3 regions of the Undibacterium sp. YM2 genome follow, and region 1 is predicted to be linked to each of the others. Evidence: predicted binding sites of a transcription regulator. Region 1 holds the regulator's gene; each other region holds the start of a gene.

Evidence for each region. Region 1 encodes LexA, which represses DNA repair genes until DNA is damaged. Its sites were predicted from a motif close to ACTGTATNNNNATACAGT; they were not measured.
Region 2: a site for LexA is predicted at 2,580-2,597, ahead of recA (recombinase RecA). Genes of this name have one in related genera too.
Region 3: a site for LexA is predicted at 4,259-4,276, ahead of imuA (translesion DNA synthesis-associated protein ImuA). Genes of this name have one in related genera too.

The regions. Positions count from the first base shown of each region.
Region 1 covers NZ_AP018441.1:2,173,140-2,179,235, reverse strand. The annotation lists gene UNDYM_RS09805 (replicative DNA helicase) at 1-359, opposite strand, end outside; gene rplI (50S ribosomal protein L9) at 526-978, opposite strand; gene rpsR (30S ribosomal protein S18) at 1,005-1,289, opposite strand; gene priB (primosomal replication protein N) at 1,299-1,598, opposite strand; gene rpsF (30S ribosomal protein S6) at 1,626-1,994, opposite strand; gene lexA (transcriptional repressor LexA) at 2,260-2,916, shown strand; gene lon (endopeptidase La) at 3,136-5,556, opposite strand; gene clpX (ATP-dependent Clp protease ATP-binding subunit ClpX) at 5,794-6,096, opposite strand, start outside.
Region 2 covers NZ_AP018441.1:624,234-630,329, forward strand. The annotation lists gene UNDYM_RS02925 (hypothetical protein) at 1-1,741, shown strand, start outside; gene UNDYM_RS02930 (helix-turn-helix domain-containing protein) at 1,859-2,251, shown strand; gene recA (recombinase RecA) at 2,666-3,706, shown strand; gene recX (recombination regulator RecX) at 3,822-4,280, shown strand; gene UNDYM_RS02945 (hypothetical protein) at 4,823-5,107, opposite strand; gene UNDYM_RS02950 (DUF2889 domain-containing protein) at 5,288-5,872, shown strand; gene sucC (ADP-forming succinate--CoA ligase subunit beta) at 5,904-6,096, shown strand, end outside.
Region 3 covers NZ_AP018441.1:2,806,150-2,812,245, forward strand. The annotation lists gene UNDYM_RS12755 (error-prone DNA polymerase) at 1-2,044, opposite strand, end outside; gene UNDYM_RS12760 (DNA polymerase Y family protein) at 2,065-3,576, opposite strand; gene imuA (translesion DNA synthesis-associated protein ImuA) at 3,521-4,249, opposite strand; gene UNDYM_RS12770 (hypothetical protein) at 4,420-4,716, shown strand; gene UNDYM_RS12775 (nuclear transport factor 2 family protein) at 4,857-5,345, opposite strand; gene UNDYM_RS12780 (helix-turn-helix domain-containing protein) at 5,411-5,935, shown strand.

The DNA.
Region 1 (6,096 bases):
AAGACACCGCGGTCACGCACGATCTCTGCGTAGCGGCGTATATTCGCAGCCGAAGGTGTATTCTGCGCGAGCGCGTTGAGGTAGGTCAGGCCGCCGGCGTCTTCTGCCTTGCCCATGCCATTCAGGGCTTCATACACAGTGATGACGTCAGCAGGACGGGAAGAATTGATCAATTTGACCATGCACTGGAAAATGATCCTGTGGTCATAACGATAAAAATCTTCTTCGTTGATGAAGTCAGCGATACGATCCCAGGCGGCATTATCAAGCAGCAAACCTCCGAGAACAGATTGCTCTGCTTCTATGGAATGAGGGGGGACACGCAAGGCATCAAGTTGAGGATCAGAACCAGCTTTCATGGCGCGCATTATAACCGTTAAATCAGACTATCAGAACGTCCCAGCATGGAGAAATGAACCAGTTTGTGACAAGTTTGTGACAAATAGCGAAATCGCTCAAAATTCGGCCATCCACATAAAAAAAGCCGGGAAAACCCGGCTTTTTTGAATTTGCCAAGAAAGCAAATTAAGCGTGTTCGCCCAATACAGCAACGATAACGTCAACTACCACATCAGTGTGCAGAGCAACGGAAACACTGTGATCGCCAGCGATCTTCAACGGACCTTGTGGCAAACGCACTTGTGCTTTTTCTACCGCAAAACCTTGTTTAGTCAGGGCTTCAGCGATATCAGCATTAGTAACAGAACCAAACAAACGGCCATCTACACCCGCTTTTTGTGTGATTTGTACGGTCAGACCGGACAGTTTTTCGCCTTGAGCTTGAGCTGCTGCCAATTTGGCTGCTGCTGCTTTTTCCAGTTCAGCGCGTTTAGCTTCGAATTCAGCAACTGCAGCTGTCGTAGCACGACGAGCCATACGTTGTGGAATCAAAAAGTTACGTGCATAGCCGTCTTTTACGCGAACTACATCACCCAGATTGCCGAGATTAACGACTTTATCCAACAGAATAACTTGCATATTTTTCTCCTTTACCTTGTCGTCAATTACGCTGTGTGCAAATCAGTGTATGGCAGCAACGCGAGGTAACGTGCACGTTTGATTGCAGTGTCAACTTGACGTTGATACAGCGCTTTTGTACCGGTCAAACGTGCTGGCATGATTTTGCCGTTTTCTTGCACGAAATCTTTCAGTGTGTCGATGTCTTTGTAGTCAACTTTTTCTACATGTGCTGCTGTGAAGCGGCAGAATTTTTTGCGTTTGAACAAAGGGTTTTGTTGTTGACGCTTTTGCTTCAATTTGCTTTTGTCGAATTTTTTACCGAATGCCATTTTTGGCTCCTAATCTAGTAAATGTGTCCCGAATTCAGTGATATGAAAAACGAGACTTTTGCTATTGCGATTTTTGCGCGCTAAAAAACCGGTGAATTCCATGGGCTGTTCCAGGGCAATTTCTGTAAAACGCTGGGATATTTCACCAGCAGCCATCGCAGAAATCTCAAACTCGACCTGGCGGACAGTGTTCGCCTCACGAGTTTCTGAACTATGCATCAAGGTAGCAGAAGCTATCGGGATACCGGCCGGGGTGTAGCGCAATGCGCTTTTTCCCACAATCCGGGCTACGAGCTTCAGCTGATTCACTATTTTTTACGCGACCTTTGTCAATTATTAAGCAGCAGGCGCTTCAACACGTTGCGCTTTTGCAGCATCTTCTTTCTGAACAGCTTTCATCATAGGAGAAGGTGTTGTTTCTGCTTTTTTCAATTTGACTGTCAGGTGACGCAAGACAGCATCATTGAATTTGAATGCTGTTTCCAACTCGAGCAGAGTTTCAGCATCGCATTCGATGTTCATGCAAACGTAGTGCGCTTTCGCCAGTTTTTGAATCATGTAAGCCAGTTGACGACGGCCCCAGTCTTCAACGCGGTGGATTTGACCACCACGGGCTACAACACTTGCCTTGTAGCGCTCGATCATTGCAGGAACTTGCTCGCTCTGATCTGGATGTACGATAAATACGATTTCATAATGACGCATATATTCTCCTTGTGGACAATAAAAATAGCCCGCCTCGGCGTCAAGACGAGTGCGGGAAGAGGAAAGCCGACAATAATAACCCAGTTTTTCATATTGATCAATTAGATCAGTGACTTAGGCAATTTATCTGCCAATTCCTCATCGTAAGTGAGGTATTTTTTTCACATTTCTCATTAATTACGGTCATTTTGACTTGCATATTCAGCTTTACTGTATAAAAATACAGACTGCTTGTATATACAGCACCTTAACACTAGAAAACGCCATGCTCAAACTCACTTCCCGACAGGAACAAATCCTGAACCTGATCAAAGACGCCATTCAAAACACGGGGTTTCCTCCTACTCGTGCCGAGATTGCGACAGAGCTGGGGTTCCGCTCTACCAATGCTGCTGAAGAACATCTGCAAGCCCTGGCACGCAAAGGCGTCATAGAAATTGCGGCAGGTACTTCACGCGGTATACGCCTGCTGGAGTCAGAGTTGTCCAGCCATATCACAGGCAAGCAACTGGCCTTGCCTCACCCCGCTCTATTGCAACTTGCCCTGCCACTGGTTGGCCGCGTTGCCGCTGGCTCCCCGATACTGGCGAGTGAACACATAGAATCCACTTACCACGTAGATCCTGCCCTGTTTTCTGCCAAGCCGGATTTTTTACTAAAGGTACGCGGCATGTCCATGCGCGATGCTGGCATACTTGACGGTGACTTGCTGGCCGTCAAAAAGGCTGACAGTGCCCGCAATGGCCAGATCGTGGTTGCGCGCCTGGGTGATGATGTGACCGTCAAGCGCTACAAAAAAACTGGCAGCCTGATAGAGCTGATGCCAGAGAACCCGGATTATCCCGTGATCAAGATTGGCGACTCGGAAGAAGATTTCGCGCTGGAAGGTCTGGCTGTCGGCCTCATGCGCAACTGGGTTTGAGGTCAGCCCGGGCGTGATTTTACCCTCTCGTTTGCTTCACGCCCGGGCAGAATCTCAAGCTTATATTTCAAGCTATTTGTTTCTGTCTACTGGCAAGCCCGCCTTGCTTCCTCTCATTAAGTGACTCACTCTCAGCTGAGATAAGCGACAGATATAAAAAAACGTCCGGACTTTCCGGACGTTTTTCATTTCAGAGCAACAAGCTGTTGCTTCAGAAGCTTAGTGCTTAACAACCGTTGTATCTGCAGGTGCTTCAGCTGGCGCAGTGGCGGGCGTTGCAGCCGCCACAGAAACAGGCTCATCCACCAAAGGAACAGGCTGGGTTTCCAGTGCAATTTCCAGGACCTTGTCTATCCACCTGACCGGGATGATTTCCAGTTTGTTTTTTACATTGTCCGGGATCTCTGCCAGATCCTTGGCATTTTCCTCAGGTATCAAGACTGTCTTGATGCCACCACGGTGAGCAGCCAGCAATTTCTCTTTCAAGCCACCGATAGGCAATACTTCACCACGCAAGGTGATTTCACCTGTCATGGCAACATCAGCACGAACCGGGATGCCTGTAAACACTGACACCAGAGCCGTGGTCATGGCTATACCGGCAGATGGACCATCTTTTGGTGTTGCGCCTTCTGGTACATGGATATGGATGTCGCTCTTCTCGAATACATCTGCCTTGATACCCAGACGTTTGGCGCGGCTGCGTACCACAGTGCGGGCTGCTTCTATCGATTCTTTCATGACATCGCCCAGTGTACCTGTGCGTATCACACCGCCTTTACCTGGCATATTGACAGCTTCTATGGTCAGCAAATCGCCACCCACTTCCGTCCAGGCCAAACCGACTACCTGACCAATCTGATTATCCTTGACGGCAACACCAAAGTCATAGCGACGTACACCCAGGTATTTATCCAGATTTTTAGAATTGACCGTAGCTTTTTTCTCGGTCTTTTTGAGCAAGAGCATTTTCACGACCTTGCGGCAAATCTTGGAGATTTCCCTTTCCAGCGAACGCACACCGGCTTCACGGGTGTAATAACGAATGATGTCGCGTATTGCACTTTCAGCCACGGTGATTTCGCCTTCTTTCAAACCATTGTTCTTGATTTGTTTAGGCAACAGATAACGCTGGGCAATGCTGGTCTTTTCATCTTCGGTATAACCCGACAGACGTATCACTTCCATCCTGTCCAGCAATGCTGGCGGGATATTGTAAGAGTTGGACGTCGCTACAAACATCACATCGGACAAATCGAAATCGACTTCGATATAGTGGTCCGAGAAAGTGTGATTTTGCTCAGGGTCCAATACCTCCAGCAAGGCAGACGAAGGGTCGCCACGGAAGTCAGCACCCATCTTATCGACTTCATCCAGCAGGAATAATGGATTACGTACACCGACCTTGGACAGGCTTTGCAAGATTTTGCCTGGCATGGAGCCTATGTAAGTACGGCGATGACCGCGAATTTCTGCCTCATCACGCACGCCACCGAGGGCCATACGCACGAACTTGCGGTTCGTGGCACGGGCGATGGATTGCCCCAGCGAGGTTTTACCCACACCTGGAGGACCTACCAGACACAGGATAGGCGCTTTCAACTTGTCGACGCGCTGTTGTACTGCAAGATATTCCAGGATGCGTTCTTTGACCTTATCGAGGCCAAAGTGTTCGTCTTCCAATACTTTTTCAGCATTCGTCAAATCATTATTGACCTTGGATTTTTTCTTCCATGGCAAATTGACGATAGTGTCGATGTAATTACGGACGACAGTAGCTTCTGCCGACATAGGCGACATCATCTTGAGTTTTTTCAACTCATTCTGTGCTTTGTCGCGGGCTTCTTTAGGCATTTTGGCGGCCAGGATTTTTTTCTCCAGCTCGTCAATATCAGCGCCCTCTTCACCCTCGCCCAGCTCTTTCTGTATAGCCTTGACTTGCTCGTTCAGGTAATACTCGCGCTGGGATTTTTCCATCTGGCGCTTGACGCGACCACGGATGCGCTTTTCAACTTGCAAGATATCGAGCTCGCCTTCGAGCTGACCCAGCAAATGTTCAAGACGTTTTGCCACACTGAAAATTTCCAGGATGACCTGTTTTTGTTCCAGCTTCAAAGGCAGGTGCGCGGCGATGGTATCAGCCAGGCGACCAGCGTCATCAATGCCGGACAGGGATGCCAGAATTTCTGGTGGAATCTTTTTGTTCAGTTTGACGTATTGGTCAAATTGCTGAACGATAGTACGGCGCATAGCCTCGACTTCTGACTCATCACCTTCATCGACGGCGATCGGTGTCAGGTCAGCAAAGAAATGCGACTCAGAATCATGGATCTTGCTGATGCGCGCACGTTGCGCACCTTCGACCAGCACCTTGACAGTGCCGTCGGGCAATTTCAGCATTTGCAGAATATTGGCAATACAGCCAATTTCATAGATATCATCTGCCGAAGGTTCATCCTTGGCAGCAGCTTTCTGGGCAGCAAGCATGATGCTCTTGCCCTGGTCCATAGCGGCTTCGAGGGCTTTAATGGATTTGGGGCGGCCCACAAACAGGGGGATTACCATGTGCGGGAATACAACGACATCACGCAGTGGCAACAACGGCAATTGGGTTTGTTCGGTAATCAGAGTAGTCGTCATGGCGCACCTTTCATAAATACTGGTTAACAATGTTGGCGCACTGGGCGGAAACACAAGCCCATTCTGGAAAAAAACAATAAAAAAAGCCACTCAGAGAGCTTCTCCGGGTAGCTTTACGATTGAAGCCAGAATCGTTTGGTTAAACCATTGTACTTCGAATCAAATTAAAAAAAGGCAAAATAAATAAAAATGGGGAGCTAAGTCCCCATTTTTGTTACTTCGCAGCAAACAATGCCATCAGGCACCAGATACTTTTGGCTGCTCATGGTAAATCAGCAAGGGTTTGGCGCCATTCGTAATGGTATTTTCATCAATGACAACTTTTTCCACATTCTGATGGCTAGGCAAGTCATACATGACATCCAGCAGAGCATGCTCAAGGATGGAACGCAGGCCACGAGCACCAGTTTTCCGCGCAATGGCCTTCTTGGCAATCGCTTGCAAGGCCGCGGGGCGAATATCCAGTTCAGTACCTTCCATCTCCAGCAATTTTGCATATTGCTTGATCAGCGCATTTTTGGGCTCAACCAGGATTTGTAT
Region 2 (6,096 bases), 1.5 Mb from region 1:
GATGGAACTTGTAACGCTACAGACCTTACTTGAGCCGCCAGTGAACGCGGAATACTCCGTTGATGGCAATGCTCGTCGTCTTGTTACGATTGGAATTCCTATCACGATTCCGGCGACGGCAACTCGCGACAGCATGAATGCTGCTGTTGAGGTCCACATTACGATTTGCCCAGACAAGAACGTGACATTGGGAAGTGAACAGGATTCAGCAACGCGCCCATCGCTCGTCCGAATAATTCCGAAAGAAAAGACTTATAACACGGCTGCGGTCACAAGTAAGATGATGGGGCTTGGCTTGGGCGCGATAAGCGGCATTTTCAACGTCAGTGGAAATTTCTCATGGACCCACGATACTTATTTCATGGTGCGTGCGCAAGATACCGTCGCCTTCACTGGCGAGCGGACGACTGAATCGAAATGCTCTGGTAAAGGAACGCCGTTGCGTTTCGGATGGATGTTTAAGCCAGTACTTGGGCAAAAGGTTGTTCAAGCCGGGGTGAGAGAGGCATTAGCCCAATTGTCTTTGCCAGGTGGTGACGTTCCATTGGATCGAATCATTGTAAGAAGCAATTGGCGAAGGTTTGATTCCAGTACGGGAACTGCGGGCGAGATGATCAGTGAGGCAGGAGAAACGATTTTCAATAACGTGAGGACATCATTTGATACTTTGAATCTCACAAATATCGAGTATCAAAACACCAAGAATGGAACAGGTGCTGTTACATTATTTGGACATTTCCTCCCCGGGACAAAGGTTCGTCTTGGCATGCAGGAGCAAACCAATGTTGACTTCAGCAGTACTGCCCTTCGATTTACGACTACGAATCAAGCATTGGCCACTTCTAGCCTTACGCTCATAAGCCCGGATGGAGGTCAGCTTAGCCTTGACCAATCACGCTTCCCAGTACTTATCGGCCTAAGCGGCAACGCGCCAATAAATCGCATCAGAGGCAACTTTCAAGATGTCACCTCTGTTCAATGGCCCGCCGGAGTACCCCCGCGGTACTTTCGAGTGGCTGGAGGTACTGTCGAATTAGATGTTGGTGAGGGGATTCCTAACAGAACTCAACTCGTACGCAGCGACCGCCAGAATTGTAATATTCTCGCTAACAGTCCTGAGTTGCCATATCAAGCGAAAGTACGGACTGTCAGCGCAACTTTGGTGGAGGTTGCGCTGCCTCTCCATCAATGCATCGAGATAAATATGGATGGCAACCATCCGTTGATTGCTGTCATTGGCAACCAAGCTTACGGGTTCCCAGAAACGGAATTTTCATATCGGGATTCTAAGGAAGTACGTTTCATTGCGCCTCGTAGTATTGTTGAAAGCACGAGAACCGTGGAGCTCGGGCGACTCCTACTTGGGCACCAGTATCGAAATACCTATTTGTTACCTCAAAACTCACAATTTCGGGTCGACTCGATTGCAATAAGTTCGACGTCAGACAAGGAGATTAGATACTTAGTGCTTGGCAGTTCGCTCGATCAGAATAATATCGTTTCTCCCGCAAAGCCCATAATTGTAAGAAATTCAGTATTTTCGAATGGGACTGTTCAGGAAATCTCGTTGTCGGCCGCCGATGCGGTTGCAGTGAAGAAGATCGTTTTCCAAAAGGAGAACGATGCTCCATATGTGTTCGATCTTCCTCAGCCAGAGAAGAAAGCTGACACAAAGGTCTCGAATACAAATAAGGATGGCAAAGCTTCTAAAATGGCCTCTAACGAAGAAAAGCAAAAATAGTGTGTTGATTTGCACTGAAAATTGACCCACTTTGCTGGATAAATTGCATCTAAAACTGACCCACGTTTAGCACACAATCCTACTTATCTTGATGAGTAGGGAGCAGGAGTGATTGACGTGGCATTACTAGGTATTATTCGACGCTGGCACATTCGTGACCAGATCCCATTACGAGAGATCGCCAGACGACTGGACATCTCTCGCAACACAGTCCGACGCTATCTGCGCTCTGAAGTCACAGAGCCAGCCTATGCGGAACGACAAACAACCAGTGCTATCGACAAATACGCATTGCAGCTCTCAAGCTGGCTTAAAACCGAAACAGGCAAAAATCGGAAACAGCGACGTAGCTTGAAACAGCTTCATCTGGATCTGAAAGAACTAGGATTTGAAGGGTCGTATGACCGGGTGGCAGCCTTCGCCAGGAAGTGGAAGGTGGATCAAACTGATAGGGTCAACTCAGCTAGCAAACGAACAAATGTACTCGATTTTGAAGGTGACGCACTTTGATACGGAAAGCTGGTTAAGTACCCAGTCGCCGTCCGTAAAACCTATGGCCCAGGATTCAGTACCTGTACCCAGTTCGAGTGATCTTTCGCCATGGTTGCCGTTGATCTTATTTATTCCGATGTGAAACATTGCCATTAGCAATATCTTGGACATATGCGCTATACAGAGCAAGAAAGTTCAGAGTTAAGTGAACAAAGTTCAGAGTTAAGTGGATTTCGACAACAAAGTTCAGAGTTAAATGAAAATCGACAGTTATTGTGCGATTGTCAATGTCCGGCTGTAGAATCCCTCATTCAATAATCTATGCAAAAAGTCGCTTGCATAAATCACTGTTTTTTTATACAGTACTGCAAATCGCAGGAAATTAAGCCTGTATTCCTTTTTCCACCCGCCGCTTATTGAATGAAAGAATGTATGGACGATAAGAAACCAGAAAATGCCTCAGAAAAAGCAAAGGCACTTGCAGCAGCGCTGGCACAGATAGAAAAGCAGTTTGGTAAAGGTTCGGTCATGCGTATGGCCGACGGTGAAGTGGTGGAAGAGGTGCAGGTTGTTTCTACTGGTTCTCTGGGCCTGGATATCGCGCTGGGCGTCGGTGGCTTGCCACGTGGCCGTGTCGTTGAAATTTATGGCCCTGAATCTTCTGGTAAAACCACATTGACGCTGCAGGCGATTGCTGAAATGCAAAAACTGGGTGGTACTTGTGCGTTTATCGATGCTGAGCATGCTTTGGACGTTGGTTACGCTCAAAAACTGGGTGTGAATCTGTCTGATTTGCTGATTTCCCAGCCTGACACAGGTGAGCAAGCGCTGGAAATTACCGATGCATTGGTGCGTTCTGGTAGTGTCGATCTGGTGGTTATTGACTCGGTGGCAGCATTGACGCCACGTGCCGAGATTGAAGGCGATATGGGCGATTCTTTGCCTGGTTTGCAAGCGCGTCTGATGTCCCAGGCTTTGCGTAAGCTGACTGGCAGTATCAAACGTACTAATACTCTGGTGATTTTTATTAACCAGATCCGTATGAAGATTGGTGTCATGTTTGGTAGCCCAGAAACGACAACTGGCGGTAATGCGCTGAAGTTTTATGCTTCCGTACGTCTGGATATCCGCCGCACTGGCTCTATCAAGTCTGGTGATGAAGTGGTGGGGAATGAAACCAAGGTCAAGGTAGTCAAGAATAAGGTGGCGCCGCCATTCAAGGAAGCACACTTTGATATCATGTATGGCGAGGGTACTTCACGCGAAGGTGAAATTCTGGATCTGGCAGCCGATGCCAAGATCATAGAAAAAGCTGGTGCCTGGTATAGCTATAACGGTGAGCGTATCGGTCAGGGTAAGGACAATGCACGTACTTATTTGAAAGAACGTCCTGAGCTGTCATTTGAAATTGAAAACAAGGTACGTGAACATCTGGGCGTGCCTTTGTTGTCAGCGGTAGCGACGGCTGAGTAAGTTATAGCACTGAGTTGAAGCGCTGAGTTTTAGCGTTAAACTGCAACACTGTCAGTACCATAGTTTTGTATCATGCCGGTTGGTAGCTGCCAACCGGCATTTTTGCTTTTAAAGTATGAAAAAACCTGCCATTAGCCTTAAAGCGCGAGCCTTGCGTTATTTATCCATGCGTGAACATAGTCGCATGGAGCTGGAGCGTAAACTGGCACGCTATGCGGAAGAGGGCGATGACGTGGCTGCCGTGCTGGATTTTCTGGAGGCGGCCAAGTATTTATCTGGTGAGCGGTTTTCTGAATCTTTGGTTAACCGGCGGCAGATGAGGTTTGGCAATAACCGCATTTTGGCGGAACTGCAAAGCCATGGCCTGGATGCGCAGGATATAGAAAACGTCAAGGAAGAGCTGAAGGAGTCTGAAGTGGAGAGGGCAGTTCAGGTCTTGCACAGGAAATTCCGGCATGCGCCGCAAGATCATCAGGAGAAGATGAAGCAGGCGGCGTTTTTGCAGCAGAGGGGGTTTTCCAGCAGGGCGACGCAGGCAGCGATGCGGATGTCGCGGGATGAGGATGATGAGTAGTACTTATAATTCAATATACTCACAATATCAATAATGTCGCCCCAGCGCAGGCTCACTGCTGTCCGGAATAATTATCTTGACTCATTTGGAGAGTCAAGTACGAACAGCGTCGCGGCGATTCTTATACGTCGAAGACTTAATTCTGCAATTGAATAATTTTTGCCAGCGATCATGCTTGAAGCTCCTTCCCCTTCAAGGGGAGATTTGTGGGAATTCGCAAAGCGAAGCTTTGTGCCACAAATATCTAAGCCGCTTGCAAGCGGCTTAGATTCTGTCGGCACAAAGCATGCTTTGTGAAACCCCGACGACATCCCCTTGAAAGGGAGGGAATTTACTCGTTATTATTTTTCAAGAATATTATTTTGGACAGCAGTGTGCCTGCACAGGAATGACGAAGTGGAGGATATGCTTATTATTGAAGCTAGGACATTGATTGAAGGCCAAGCATTGGTTTGATAAGCCGCAACCTTGAGAGTCCAATTCGATCTGCGAAAACTTGGCTTTAAGCAGTACGATACTCGGCACCGAAACTACGCATACGTTTATAAACGCCCATTGTTGGGTTGATGGAGCTTGGTCTGGCGAGGCTCCGCATTAAGCTGCAGAAGTGATAAGAAACGGATAAAAGCAGCCTGATGAACCCAGTCCTTGTCTGTAAAGTAAAACTTCGGCCTGAACTTTGAAATAACAGGTATTGGTTTGCGGCATAAATAAGCACACCTTTCAATTGGATGCAGGTATTGCAAGAACAGACATTTACCTGATAATCCCCCGGTTTTCTTCTGCCAAACCACAAAAAAATTAATTTTCTGCTTAGATTTCTGCATAAGCATACTCAGAAAACTGCTTAAATTGTAGTCATATGATGAGTTCCCGGCTGGTCTGTGCTAAACTCTGCTGGTTTTTTTGCAGGGCCGCAGGAGCGGCTGTTATCGTAGAAGCTGCGGTAACGACACGCAATTGTGGCTATTTATTCAGTAATTCCGGTTTAGCCGCCAGCAGGCATGATGCCCTTATCTTCGTCAATCAACAGACGCGCCCTGAAGCATACGCGTACTATCCAGATCGAAGCGTTCGCGCGCGATGATGGATTGTGGGATCTTGACGCCCGTATCACTGACTATAAGCCTCGCGATATCACCCTCGCATCCGGCGTGCGCCCGAATGGCAGCGCGCTGCATGACCTCAGCCTGCGCATTACCATTGATTTGCAATTGACCATCGTTGATGTGGAAGCGTCTTCGGATGCCGTACCTTATCCGGGTTATTGCGAAGTCATTACTCCAGATTATAAAAAACTCATCGGTTTGAATTTGTTAAGACAGTTCCGCCAGGGCGTGAAAGAGCGCATGGCTGGTGTGCATGGCTGCACCCATCTGACGGAAATGGCGCAAATTCTGCCTACGGCTGCTGTCCAGGCTTTTGCCGGGGACGTGATCGATACGCGCGATGGTGCGACTGATCACGGCCAGCAGGCGCAACAACCTTTTCAACTTGATCGCTGTCACGCCCTTCGTACTGACGGGCCGGCGGTTGTTCAATATTACCCGCGTTGGGCAAAAGCATCACCTGACGTGAAATCACCCAGCTAGTTTGTTTGTTTAATTATTTATACCTCAGTGTCTGAAGGGAAGTCGTATGAAAATTCATGAGTATCAGGGTAAAGAAATCCTCCGCAAATTCGGAGTGACAGTACCACGCGGTATTCCATGCCTGTCTGTTGACGAAGCTGTCAAAGCGGCTGAAACGCTGGGCGGACCAGTCTGGGTTGTCAAAGCACAGATACACGCCGGTGGCCGTGGCAAGGGTGGTGGCG
Region 3 (6,096 bases), 630 kb from region 1:
GTGTAAAGTCAGCCGCATGCATGGCGATCTGCATGACTTGTTCCTGGAAAATGGGTATTCCCAAAGTGCGTTCCAGCGCCGCCCTCATACCCGGATTTTTATGAATTTCTACAGGCTGCTTGCCCTGACGCCTCTGCAAATAAGGGTGGACCATGCCACCCTGTATAGGGCCGGGCCGGACAATGGCGATCTGTATCACCAGGTCATAGAATTTTCTGGGCCTCAGGCGCGGCAGCATACTCATCTGCGCCCGCGATTCTATTTGAAACACTCCTATGGTATCTGCCTTGCAGATCATGTCATAGGTCAGCGTATCTTCGCGTGGCACATCCTGCATGCACTTAGGTTTGCCTGGCAAGCTAGCCATCAAATCAAAAGCCCGCCGCAATGCCGACAGCATGCCAAGAGCCAGCACATCAACCTTGAGCAAGCCCAGAGATTCAAGGTCATCCTTATCCCATTGAATCACATTACGCTTTTCCATCGCTGCATTTTCTATAGGCACCAGCCTGGATAATTTGCCGCGTGCGATAACAAAGCCGCCACTGTGCTGCGATAAATGACGCGGGAAACGTAGTAATTTTCTTGTCAGCGAAGCCCATTGCTGGGCAACAGGAGAACTGGTATCCAGCCCGCATTCAGCAAAGCGTTTAAATAACTCATGTTTGCTATCAAACCAGCGATGCGATTTTGCCACCGCATCGACGATCGCCAAATCTATACCCAGGGCTTTTCCAACATCGCGCAAGGCACCGCGTGGGTGGTAAGTGTGCACAGCAGCAGCTATGGCAGCGCGGTCACGTCCATATTTATCATAAATATACTGCATGACTTCTTCCCGACGCTGATGCTCAAAATCGACATCGATGTCTGGAGGCTCCCCCCTTTCCTTGGACAGGAAACGTTCAAACAACAGGGTATGTGTCTCTGGGTTGACTTCTGTGATATGCAGGCAATAGCAGACCACGCTGTTGGCTGCCGAGCCGCGTCCCTGACAAAGTATTTTTTCATTCCTTGCGAAATTAACGATATCAAATACCGTCAAAAAATATGGCTCATAAGCCAGATCATTAATCAGTGCCAGTTCATGCTCTATTTTATGTTTTACCGACGATGGCAAACCTTTTGGATAGCGTAGATCGGCTCCTTTATAGACTTGCAGCTTTAAATAACTGGCAGGCGTATAGCCTTTAGGCACCAGTTCGTGCGGGTATTCGTAGCGTAATTCATTCAATGAAAAACTGCACAGGTCTGCAATCCTCACTGTTTCGGCCAGAGTATGTCGTGGATAGATCGTTGCCAGCCGCAAGCGTGAACGCAGGTGCTGTTCTGCATTCATCGCCAGCGTGTAACCACATTCAGTGATGGGCTGGCATAAGCGTATGGCCGTCATCGTGTCTTGCAAGGGCTTACGAGAACGGACATGCATGGTGACCTGTCCAATGGCAACAACGGGTAATTGCACGGCTTCAGCCACAGCCTCAACTTGCTGTTTTTGATATTCATCTGCAATTTGCACCAATAAATTCAAGCCTACCCAGGTACGGCCAGGAAAGTTTTTCTTTAACCATTTGGCCTGTTTCAGTAGTGCATCGCTTTCTGCAGGGTAGGCTGGTACCAGTATCAGCAGGCAATCTGGCAAGCCAGACAAATGCTCCAAACCCGGCGGTGGCGTGACGAAATCCTTGGGCGTCAATAAGTAACTACCCTTGGTCGCCCTGCATCTGCCAAGAGTGATCATTTCAGATAAGTTGCCATAGCCCTCACGGTTTTGTGCAAGGGCAATCAGGTGCACATTATTTTCAGGAGTCTCTGTATCTTCCAGTCTAAAGTGAGCCCCAATGATGAGGTGTAAATCGGTATTTTTTGCTGCTGCATACGCTCTTGCCACGCCAGCCAGTGAACATTCATCGGTAATGGCCAGGGCGCGATAATTCAGTTTAATCGCACGCTCCACCAGTTCTTCTGAATGTGATGCCCCATGCAGGAAGCTGAAATTGCTAATGCAAAATAATTCGGCATATTCGGGCAAGAAGGTACTCATGCTGATTTATCCCAAAAATGCTATCCAAAAACACCGTGTAAAAACCAGACAGGTTCTTCACTGTCAGGATCATTGGCACGCTCGCGATAAATCCAGTAACGCACATGGCGCTTATCAACAGCAATGTAATAATCCCGGGTTTGTATCTGCTCATGCCACCATCCGGCTTCTATGCGTTCAGCCGGAGAAACAAGTTGGAGTTCTGAGCCGTAATAAGGACGATGCTCGTGAATGTCCAGCGCCAACGGCTGCGGCAATAACCAGTTAGGGCGCAAGGCATAGCCGGCCAAAGCGGATGCCGGGCAGGGCGACGGAGCTTTCTTGATGACAGAAATCCAGTGATTGGCAATATCAGCCCTATGGTCTGCCTGTGGTGCTGGCTGCAAGACATTCTCTTCGCCCAGACGGGCGACCAGGAGTTCAAGCAAGCGCTTGTGTTCATTTGCCTGCCCGCCGGGTTCGGGGAACAAGGTATAGCTTTGTGCTTCGCGCAAGATGGTCTGTTTTACTTCCAGCAGCATGCCGATGACGGCACTATGCAGCTTGAGCTGGCTGAATTTTTCTTTAAACAAACTTAGCAGATGCGACTCTTGCCAGCATGCTTGTGCCAGTTGCAGATCAAACATGGTTGGTGGAATGGCCTGGCGACCACGTTCATGCAATAACTCCATGTGTATATGCGTAACCGCCAGTTGCTGCGCAGCCAGCCATCCCAATAATTGGGCTAGCAGGCTACGGGCAAAGATGAGCAGGGACTCTGCCTGCTCTATGCGGTCTGGTAATTCCATTTTGACTTTGAATTCTGGCGCTGCCAGATACCATTCGTGTACTTCTGCCTGCTCACCATAGGCTTGATCCAGCTCTATGAGTAAAGCTTTACCACAACGTCTCTGCAGGCCAGGGCGTGGTAATTGACGTAAATCTCTGAGGTTATAACAGGCTATGCCTTGCAGTAATTCAGTCAAAGGTTCAGCTGCGGTGAGTAATTTGACCGGTAGCCTGTCCAGGCGCTGGCTCAATCTTTGCAGTTTAAAGACATGCTGCCCTCTGGGGAGTTTGCGCGATGCCTGCTTGGCAAATAGCCAGGCAGCCCTGGCAACGGGAGCAATGCCTGTCGTTGCTGTATAACCCAGAATGCGCATGCTTTCCTGCACGCGTTTACGTAAAGCGCGTATGCCACCAAACAAACTCAAGCTGGCACTGATATCAACCAGTATGCAATCGTCTTCTGCCAGGCAGACTTGTGGTGAGTATTGCAGCAATGCAGTTGCTGTCGCCTGTAATGCCAGCTTCTCTTTATTGTGATCGCGCTGATAATAATCTGCATCAGCAGACAGCATCTGCACACCCCCTGCGCGCATGCCCAGACGTACGCCTGCCTGATCGGCTGATGCAGACATGGATGTCACCCGGCCTTGATGGAGTATCACACTGACTTGCGTCTCTTGCTGAGCAAACAAGGGAGTGACGAACACCTCAAGCTGGAGTAAAGGCAGGTGAACGGCTATCCACAATGGTGGGCAAGTTGCCATAGTTTGTCGCAAGTTTTTCTTTGCCTGGATGAGCATAGGCATACAAATAAGGATGATCGGGTACATGCAATGTCAGCGGCGCATCACGCTGGCTGCCACGGCGTTTGAGTATGCCCAGCTCCAGGCCATATTGACTGGTTTGCACACTCAATCGCAAGGGGGCAGGAGAGGCCTGCTGTGCCGCCCGCATGTCACGCATCAAAAAAAATAAAGTCTCCGAGCTTTGTGCTGCCAGATGCAAACGACGCAAAGCTTCACTACGGATGCTGGATGTCCAGAACAACAGCGCGCCACAACTGCTATTGCGCAACACCTGCTCAGCCGCCCACAAGGCATCGACATGCTTCTGGCAGCGTATCCATATCAATTGCGATGCCTGCAAGCCAGTGCATGAAAAAGCCAATGCCTGCGGTACATAAGGTGGCGTCAACAAAACAATGGGACGCCCATCAAGTTGGTTTAAGGCGGGTTTGAGCAAGCTGAGTTCGGCAGTGCCAACCTGTGGCAGCAAAATTTCGGTTAATTGCCCCTGTGGCCAGCCATTGCCAGGTAGCTCATTATTGAGTTCTGCATAACCACTGGGCAAATAGCCGCCCTGACCACGCGCCAGTTGCGATGCACGCCACAGTGCGGGGTGTATGCGTTCAGGAAGAAGTGAGGAAACGTGGGCCATATTACATATACTGATTAAATATACAGTATATGTAATATGGTGAAAGACTTCAAAGTTTATTTTATGTGTCAGTACTATGAGACGGGAGCAAGAAATCACAGGTAGACGAGAAAACCACAGTTTACAATATACTGATTGCGCATACAGTAGTTTGTGTTAAAGTTCGACCTATGGATGAACGCATGGCTGTTTTGATGAAGTTCCTCTATCACATACCAACCGATATGGAGATTGAAATTATGGCAAACCTCGAACAGTCCTTTGATACGCGTTTCAGCCTGCAATTTGCACCAACATCATTTTTGATGCGCCTTGGTCGTCGCGAAATATTTGTCTGCCGCGACTTCAGGCAGCGTACTTACTATGTTAATCCGATACTGGATTGCAGTACAGGCATACAAGCCGGACATCTGGAAGTACTGGTACTACGTAAGTGGTTGATTATTTTGTCTAAAGCCAACTGGTAAGTTCAGGCTATGGTGTTTAATCAGGCGACCAATTTATCCTTTAGCAGAATGAGCAAACTTCTACCGCAACAAAACCCAGATATGTGCTGTAGAGTTTGCTCCCATCAGGATAAGTTTTCTGCCGATCTGGATATCCAGATCTAAGCCCGCAAGAAAGGACCAGTGCCTGGCCAGGCTTGATCTGTAATAGGCGGAGCCAGTGCCTCATCACATCCCTGGCTCACACTCCACGCCAGATAACGGCTGCAGCGCTGAGTGTCTTCCAATGTGTGAATGTAGGTAATTTTGCCCCAACGCATACGCATGAATTGCATCACAACATTCTTGTAGGGGCCATCTGGCTGGTGTGGCACGATAAAATCCAGTACAGCATGGATGCGGGTATCCCACGGTGGCCCGATGACAGCAACTTCTTTTACTTCAAAGTGCAGTCCTGGAAACAGACGATATAAGCGCTCCCACCATAAAGCCATGGATGCGCGTGAATTACGCAATCCAGAAATAGGAGAATCTCCTTCAAAGCGATAAGTGAAATCAGCAGCGAGGCTATCCAGCATCAGGCCGACATCGCCTGCGTTGATGGCGGCAAAGGTCTTACGAAGTTTGTTTTCAACGATATAAGCATACATGGCGAACTTTCACTGGCATAATGCAAGTAATATAAACAGTTAACTTGCATCAAGCAAGCCAAATTATGGAGCGCAGTTCTTTTTCCGATTTTTCCTGCTCGATAGCCCGCACGTTGGAAGTGATTGGTGAGTGGTGGACACTCCTGATCTTGCGTGATCTGTTTCTGGGGTTTGAACGCTTTGATGATATCCAGCGCAATCTCGGAGTGGCATCGAATATTCTGACCGCCCGTCTGAAAAAAATGATGGAGCAGGGCATAGTCGAGCGACATACCGATGTTCAGGATAAACGTGTCTGGCGTTATAGCCTGACGCAGCAAGGGCGGGATTTATATCCAGTATTACTGGCATTGACTGCCTGGGGAGATAAATGGCGCACAGCAGAAGGGCAACAACCTTTACTTGTCCGTCATCAGCACTGCGGCCATGTCACCAGCGCCACACCATTTTGTGCCATGTGCAAAGAAGAATTGCAACTCGAAGATATACGATTTGAAGCAGGCCCAGGTGGTAAGGAAACACCTGGTACCGCATTAATGGGACAAGTGCTGGGTCGACCAAAAGCACTTGATAGTAACCCAAAGAAATAAAAATAATGCAGTATCAAGTCGAGGCTTATCAATTTGTACCAACTTAAGAGGCTGTTACAAAATTAAGATGGCTAGGTGCCCCCGGCTAGGAGTCGCCGACGCAGGCAGTACTTTAGTACCGGGTTTTACATTCTGGAGGCGCAACAACGCCAGGTTAAACT